Regions from separate parts of the Streptomyces sp. NPDC002520 genome, predicted to be linked through region 2. Evidence: riboswitches for the same ligand, from Rfam matches in the RefSeq annotation. Region 2 holds a riboswitch; the other holds the start of a gene.
The links. Region 2 has a riboswitch for glycine ahead of gcvP (aminomethyl-transferring glycine dehydrogenase). Riboswitches for the same ligand answer to the same signal wherever they lie in the genome.

Region 1 (3,670 bases), on a different contig from region 2:
GGGTACGCCGACCACGCCGCCCGGGTTGACCGCCAGGCCCACCTGCGGGGGCAGGCCACGGGCGAACTCCACGGCGGGGGCGATGGTGTACGACATGTGGGAGCCGGTGGCCTGGTGCAGCTGCTCCTCGGAACTGAAGACCGGGACGTACACCTGGCCTTCGATGTCCAGGGTGGGCAGGTCCAGCGGGCCGCTGTGCGGGCCGCCTCCGCTGGGCAGCGGGATCCAGAGGAAGCTGCGGCCCAGGACCTCGACGATCCGGCCGCCCGCGGAGGGGACGCCCAAGGAGGCGGAGAGCACCTCCTCCAGTTCGTTGCCGGGCCAACCGCCGTGCGGGTGGGGGTGCGCCTGTGCCGGGAAGTCCGCGGGAACGTCCGCCGGGAAGTCCATGTGCCTACCGCCTGCTGGGAACCGTGCTGTGGTGCCAAAGGCTATCCGGTGCCGGTGACCGGCCTCACCCTGTGAACACGATCCGCCGCAGGACGTCCGCCGCCGGCCGGTCCAGCAGCACCGCCGAGCCGCAGCCGGCCGGCAGCTCGCCTCGTCGCACCGCGCGCAGCAGCCGGTCGGTCGCACCGCGATGGCGGCGGAAGGCGTAGCGGGACACGCCCCGGCCGCGCTCGCGCTGGCCCTCCCGGGCGGCGGAGGCGGTGACGTCGAGGAGGAGCAGGTGCAGGGTGCCGCCGCGGCGGCGGGCCTCGCGGGCCAGCCAGGCGCGCACCCAGGCCTGGGTGCCGCAGTCGTGCACGACGACTCCCTCGCCGGTGGCGAGGGAGCGGCGCAGCCCGGCGTAGTGGGAGAGGCGGACCAGGGGGCGGTAGAGCGCGTACGGGAGGAAACGGGGGGTCCGGGCGTCCCAGCGCTCGCGGGTGTCCTGGGAGTCGATCCGGTGGCCGGGGACCGCGCGCCGCATCAGGGTGGACTTCCCGCTGCCGGGCAGGCCGGTGATCACCACCAGGTCCTGCGGGCCGAAGTGCAGGGCGTGCGGGCTGTGGCCGGCGCGCTCGCGCAGGTCGCGGACGACGGGGGCCGGGCGGCCGGAGCCGCGCTCGACGGCGGGGGCGGAGGGCTGCTTGGACACCGCGATGCCGGTGCTGGTGGCGTAGGCCGTGGTCCTGTTCACCGTGTTCGTCCTCCCCTGCTGGGCTCGGGGCATGCCCCCTGCCCGTCAAATGTAAAGAGAAGGTAATGCGCGGTGTCCAGTGGTTCGGTGCGCGTAGTGCCACAGCTCGGTTACAGATGCGGCCCTGACGGCTCGGGGTGTGGCGTGCAATGATGTGCCCGCCAACTGCATACCGGCCGTTTGAATCCGCGCGGGAGAGTTCCCAGCAGCCTTCGCTGGGGCGCCGAAGGAGCAAGTCCCTCCCTTGAATCTCTCAGGCACCGTTACCGCGCGGGCGAGGCACATCTGAAAAGCGGGCCGCTGCGACAGTGGCTCCACCCAAGGTGCAAGTCCTGACCTGCGACTTTTCCAAGTCGGTGGTCATGGCGAACCTCTCAGGTTCCGATGACAGATGGGGAGGAACCTCCTCGCCCCTCTGCCTTGGGAGACGACCGACCGATGAGCAGTACCGAACTCCGTCACACCGCGCTGGACGCCGTCCATCGCTCGCTCGGTGCGACCATGACCGACTTCGCCGGCTGGGACATGCCGCTGCGCTACGGCTCCGAGCGTGACGAGCACGTCGCGGTACGCACGAAGGCGGGCCTCTTCGACCTCTCGCACATGGGCGAGATCACGGTGACAGGCCCGCAGGCGGCCGCCCTGCTGAACTTCGCGCTCGTCGGCAACATCGCCTCCGTCGGTGTCGGCCGCGCCCGCTACACCATGATCTGCCAGGCCGACGGCGGCATCCTGGACGACCTGATCGTCTACCGGCTGGCCGAGACCGAGTACATGGTCGTGGCGAACGCCTCCAACGCCCAGGTGGTGCTCGACGCGCTGACCGAGCGCGCCGCGGGCTTCGACGCGGAGGTCCGCGACGACCGCGACGCCTACGCGCTGCTCGCCGTCCAGGGCCCCGAGTCCTCCGGCATCCTGAAGTCCCTCACGGACGCCGACCTGGACGGCCTGAAGTACTACGCGGGCCTGCCCGGCACCGTCGCCGGCGTTCCCGCGCTGATCGCCCGCACCGGCTACACCGGCGAGGACGGCTTCGAGCTGTTCGTGAAGCCGGAGCACGCCGTGGAGCTGTGGCAGGCGCTGACCAAGGCCGGCGAGGGCGTCGGCCTGGTGCCGTGCGGCCTGTCCTGCCGGGACACCCTGCGCCTGGAGGCGGGCATGCCGCTGTACGGGCATGAGCTGACCACCTCGCTCACGCCGTTCGACGCCGGGCTCGGCCGGGTGGTGAAGTTCGAGAAGGAGGGCGACTTCGTGGGCCGCGAGGCGCTCACCGAGGCCGCCGCACGCGCCGAGCAGAACCCGCCGCGCGTCCTGGTCGGCCTGATCGCCGAGGGCCGCCGCGTCCCGCGCGCCGGGTACGCCGTCGTCGCCGGGGGCCAGGTGATCGGCGAGGTCACCTCCGGCGCCCCCTCCCCCACCCTGGGCAAGCCGATCGCCATCGCCTACGTCGACGCGGCGCACGCGGCGCCGGGCACGGAGGGCGTCGGCGTGGACATCCGCGGCAACCACGAGCCGTACGAGGTCGTGGCGCTGCCCTTCTACAAGCGCCAGAAGTAGACACTGGCCCCAGGGCGCCAGCAGGCTGAGGCCCGGTCGCGTGACGATCACGTGACCCTGCCCACATTTCGCCTGCTCATCAGCACTTTCCGTACTCCCCCGTCGACCAGCACTTTCCCGCGTACAGGAGAATTCAGGCCATGAGCAACCCGCAGCAGCTGCGCTACAGCAAGGAGCACGAGTGGCTGTCGGCCGCCGAGGACGGCGTCTCGACGGTCGGCATCACCGAGTTCGCGGCCAACGCGCTCGGCGACGTCGTGTACGCCCAGCTCCCCGAGGTCGGCTCCACGGTGACCGCGGGCGAGACCTGCGGCGAGCTGGAGTCGACCAAGTCCGTCTCCGACCTGTACTCCCCGGTCACCGGTGAGATCACCGAGGTCAACGAGGACGTCGTCGACGACCCGTCGCTGGTGAACTCCGCCCCCTTCGAGGGTGGCTGGCTGTTCAAGGTCCGCGTCACGGAGGAGCCGGCCGACCTGCTCTCCGCCGACGAGTACAACGCCGAGACCGCCGGCTGAGGAGTCGTAACCGCATGACTGTCCTGAACACCCCCCTGCACGAGCTGGACCCGGAGATCGCCGCCGCGGTCGACGCAGAGCTGGTCCGCCAGCAGTCGACGCTGGAGATGATCGCCTCCGAGAACTTCGCGCCGATCGCGGTGATGGAGGCCCAGGGCTCGGTCCTGACGAACAAGTACGCCGAGGGCTACCCGGGTCGCCGGTACTACGGCGGCTGCGAGCACGTCGACGTCGCCGAGCAGATCGCCATCGACCGGATCAAGGAGCTGTTCGGCGCCGAGTACGCCAACGTGCAGCCCCACTCCGGCGCCTCCGCCAACCAGGCGGCGCTGTTCGCGCTGGCCCAGCCCGGGGACACGATCCTCGGCCTGGACCTCGCGCACGGCGGCCACCTGACCCACGGCATGCGCCTGAACTTCTCGGGCAAGCAGTTCAACGTGGTCGCCTACCACGTGGACGAGGCCGGCCTGGT
Region 2 (3,670 bases):
GCCCCAGGGCGCCGCCGAGATCGGGCCCACGCCCGTCTCCGGGCCGGCGGACGGCTGCAGCGGGTGGTTCGGCAGGTACGGCGCCAGGTGCGAGCGGACCGCGACCGGGCCGACGCCGGGGCCGCCGCCACCGTGCGGGATGCAGAACGTCTTGTGCAGGTTCAGGTGCGAGACGTCGCCGCCGAAGTGGCCGGGCTTGGCGAGGCCGACCAGGGCGTTGAGGTTGGCGCCGTCGACGTAGACCTGGCCGCCGGCCTCGTGGACCTGGGCGCAGATGTCGGCGACGTGCTCCTCGAAGACGCCGTGCGTCGACGGGTAGGTGATCATCAGGACCGCAAGCTCGTCGCGGTACTGCTCGATCTTCGCCCGCAGGTCCTCGACGTCGATCTCGCCGTCCTCGGCGGTCTTCACGACGACGACCTTCATGCCGGCCATCACGGCGCTGGCCGCGTTGGTGCCGTGCGCGGAGGACGGGATCAGGCACACGGTGCGCTGCTCGTCACCGTTGGCCCGGTGGTAGCCGCGTACGGCCAGCAGGCCGGCGAACTCGCCCTGGGAACCGGCGTTCGGCTGCAGCGAGACCTTGTCGTACCCGGTGACCTCGGCGAGACGTTCCTCCAGCTCGCGGATGAGGGTCAGGTAGCCCTCGGCCTGCTCGGCGGGCACGAACGGGTGCAGCTGGCCGAACTCGGGCCAGGTGACCGGCTCCATCTCGGTGGTCGCGTTGAGCTTCATGGTGCAGGAGCCCAGCGGGATCATGCCGCGGTCGAGCGCGTAGTCGCGATCGGCCAGCTTGCGCAGGTAGCGCAGCATCGCGGTCTCGGAGCGGTGCTCCTGGAAGACCGGGTGGGTCATGTAGTCGTCGGTGCGCAGGAGCGCCTCGGGCAGCGCCTCCGCGGCGCCCGCGTCGAGCGCCTCGACGTCGCCCTCGACACCGAAGGCGGCGAACACGGCGGCCAGCTGGGCGCGGTTGGTGGTCTCGTCGCAGGCCAGAGAGACGTGGTCGGCGTCGACGAGGTGCAGGTTCACCCCGTTCTCCAGGGCGGCGGCGACGACCTCGGCGGCCTGGCCGGGCACGCGCGCGGTGAGGGTGTCGAAGTAGGCGCCGTGGACGATCTCGACGCCGCCCGCCTTCAGACCCTCGGCGAGGAGGGTGGCGTAGCGGTGGGTGCGCCACGCGATGGTCCGCAGGCCCTCCGGGCCGTGGTAGACGGCGTACATGCCGGCCATGACGGCGAGCAGCACCTGCGCGGTGCAGATGTTGCTGGTGGCCTTCTCACGGCGGATGTGCTGCTCACGGGTCTGCAGCGCGAGACGGTAGGCCTTGTGGCCGTCGGCGTCGACGGAGACGCCCACGAGGCGGCCGGGCAGGCTGCGGGCGAACTTCTCGTGCACCGCCATGTAGCCCGCGTGCGGACCGCCGAAGCCCATCGGCACGCCGAAGCGCTGGGTCGTGCCGACCGCGATGTCCGCGCCCAGCTCGCCCGGCGAGGTCAGCAGGGTCAGCGCCAGCAGGTCGGCGGCGACCGTGACCAGGGCGCCGAGCTCGTGCGCCTGGGCGATGACCGGCTTGAGGTCGCGCACGGCACCGGAGGCGCCCGGGTACTGCAGGAGCACGCCGTTGATCTCACGGGCGGCGATGTCGGCCGGGATGCCCTCGCTGAGGTCGGCGACGACGACCTCGACACCGGTCGGCTCGGCACGCGTCTCTATGACGGCGACGGTCTGCGGCAGCGTGTCCGCGTCGACCAGGAACAGGCCCTTCTTGTTCTTGCCCATGCGCCGGGACAGCGCCATCGCCTCGGCGGCGGCCGTGCCCTCGTCGAGCAGGGAGGCACCGGAGGTCGGCAGGCCGGTGAGGTCGGCGACCGTCGTCTGGAAGTTCAGCAGGGCCTCCAGCCGGCCCTGGGAGATCTCCGGCTGGTACGGCGTGTAGGCCGTGTACCAGGCGGGGTTCTCCATGACGTTGCGCAGGATGACGGGCGGCGTGAAGGTCCCGTAGTAGCCGAGCCCGATCATCGAGCCGAGCACCTGGTTGCGGTCGGCGAGCGAGCGCAGCTCGGCGAGCACCTCGGCCTCGGTGCGGGCGCCCGGAAGGTCCAGGGCCTCGGCGTTCTTGATCACATCCGGGACCGCGGCGGCGGTCAGCTCGTCGAGCGAGCCGTAGCCGACGTGCGCGAGCATCTTGGCCCGCGCCTCCGGGTCGGGCCCGATGTGGCGCTGCTCGAAGGGGGTGCCCGCTTCGAGCTCGGAGAGCGGAATGCGATGGGCGGTCATGTGCGGAGGCCTCCTGGTCTGTGCGACCTGCGAGGGGCACCACGGCGCGGGTGCCCGGACGGCCTCCCCCTCTGTCATCTCAAACCTGAGAGCTTCACCGGGCACACTGAAGGCCCGGCTTTCACCGTCGGTGAGAGCGGGAGCCGTCGGCGCCCGCCCTGCTTTCCAGAGTGACCTCGTCCGTGCGGTACGGGGGCCTGAGAGATTCCGGGGAGGAGTTGCTCCTTCGGCGCCTCCGACTGCTCGGAGGACTCTCCCGCACGGGGTCAGCAGCCGTTGTCAGACTACCAGCGAGGTCAATGCTCGCGGCCTCGAGTGGCCGCCTCCCTGAATCTGCTCTTTTGTAGTGCTTACGGATGAGTTGCGACCAAGTGGAGGGAGAGGGACCGTGCAGACCGACATCGATCCGCGCAACCTGATCGGCCGCAAGGCGTTCGACCGCAATGGCACCAAGATAGGCACCATCGACGAGGTGTACCTCGACGACGCCACAGGTGTGCCGGAGTGGGCCGCCATACGCACCGGTCTGTTCTCCCGGGACGCCTTCGTCCCGCTGGAGCCCAGCGAGCTGATCGAGGGCACCCTCAGAGTCCCCTTCGACCGCGCGCTCATCAAGGACGCCCCCGACTTCGGCGTGGGCCGCCACCTCTCCCCCGAGCAGGAACTCCAGCTCTACCACCACTACGGCCTGGACGTGGGCGCCCCTCCCTCACCCCCGGACCACGACTTCGGCAAACTGGCCGGAACGGAGGAGAGCTGAGAACCGGAACGGAGCAGAGCTGACAAAGGCCTCCGGAACCTTGCCGACTCCGTTGGCCGCAGCCCCCCAAGGCGCGGGGAACCGCACGCCAGGCCCCCACGCACCCGCACCCGCACCCGGCTGCCGACCTTCACCCCCCTAAACATCCGTCTCCACCCCACCCCCCACCAGTGGCAGCGGATCCGCCCCCGCCAAGTCAGGATCGTCGACCCGAAACGTCCGTACACGCCCCGGCTCCGAGTCCGGCGTCTCGAACCGCACGGTGACCCGGCCCAGCCCGCTGCCCTGCACCCAGCCGTGCCCGTACTCGGCGTGCCGGACGTCGTGTCCGGCACTGTAGTGCCGCTCGGCGGGCTCCGGCGGCTCCTCCACCGGCTCCGGAGCCGCCTCCTCCGGCTCGGTGGGCCGCAGAGCGCCCGCCGTCTGCGCGAACAGGTCCTCCTGCGTGTAGTCGGCGAGCCCGGAGACGCCCACGCCGAGCAACCGCACCCCGCCCGTGGTGTCCACGGACTCCAGCAGCCGTGCGGCCGCCTCCCGGATCACCGCCGGGTCGTCCGTGGGGCCTCTGAGCGTCTCGGAGCGGGTCAGTGTCGAGAAGTCGTACCTCCGCACCTTCAGCACGATGGTGCGCCC

Region 1: another riboswitch for glycine. It lies ahead of gcvT (glycine cleavage system aminomethyltransferase GcvT); the one in region 2 lies ahead of gcvP (aminomethyl-transferring glycine dehydrogenase).

What each region holds. Positions count from the first base shown of each region.
Region 1 covers NZ_JBSFXG010000042.1:7,988-11,657, reverse strand. The annotation lists gene ACWD5D_RS37560 (enhanced serine sensitivity protein SseB) at 1-390, opposite strand, end outside; gene ACWD5D_RS37555 (AAA family ATPase) at 455-1,156, opposite strand; glycine riboswitch at 1,305-1,402, shown strand; glycine riboswitch at 1,403-1,524, shown strand; gene gcvT (glycine cleavage system aminomethyltransferase GcvT) at 1,562-2,680, shown strand; gene gcvH (glycine cleavage system protein GcvH) at 2,821-3,198, shown strand; gene glyA (serine hydroxymethyltransferase) at 3,213-3,670, shown strand, end outside.
Region 2 covers NZ_JBSFXG010000065.1:19,615-23,284, forward strand. The annotation lists gene gcvP (aminomethyl-transferring glycine dehydrogenase) at 1-2,277, opposite strand, end outside; glycine riboswitch at 2,453-2,546, opposite strand; gene ACWD5D_RS43245 (PRC-barrel domain-containing protein) at 2,666-3,037, shown strand; partial or broken gene ACWD5D_RS43250 (DNA polymerase IV) at 2,959-3,670, opposite strand, start outside.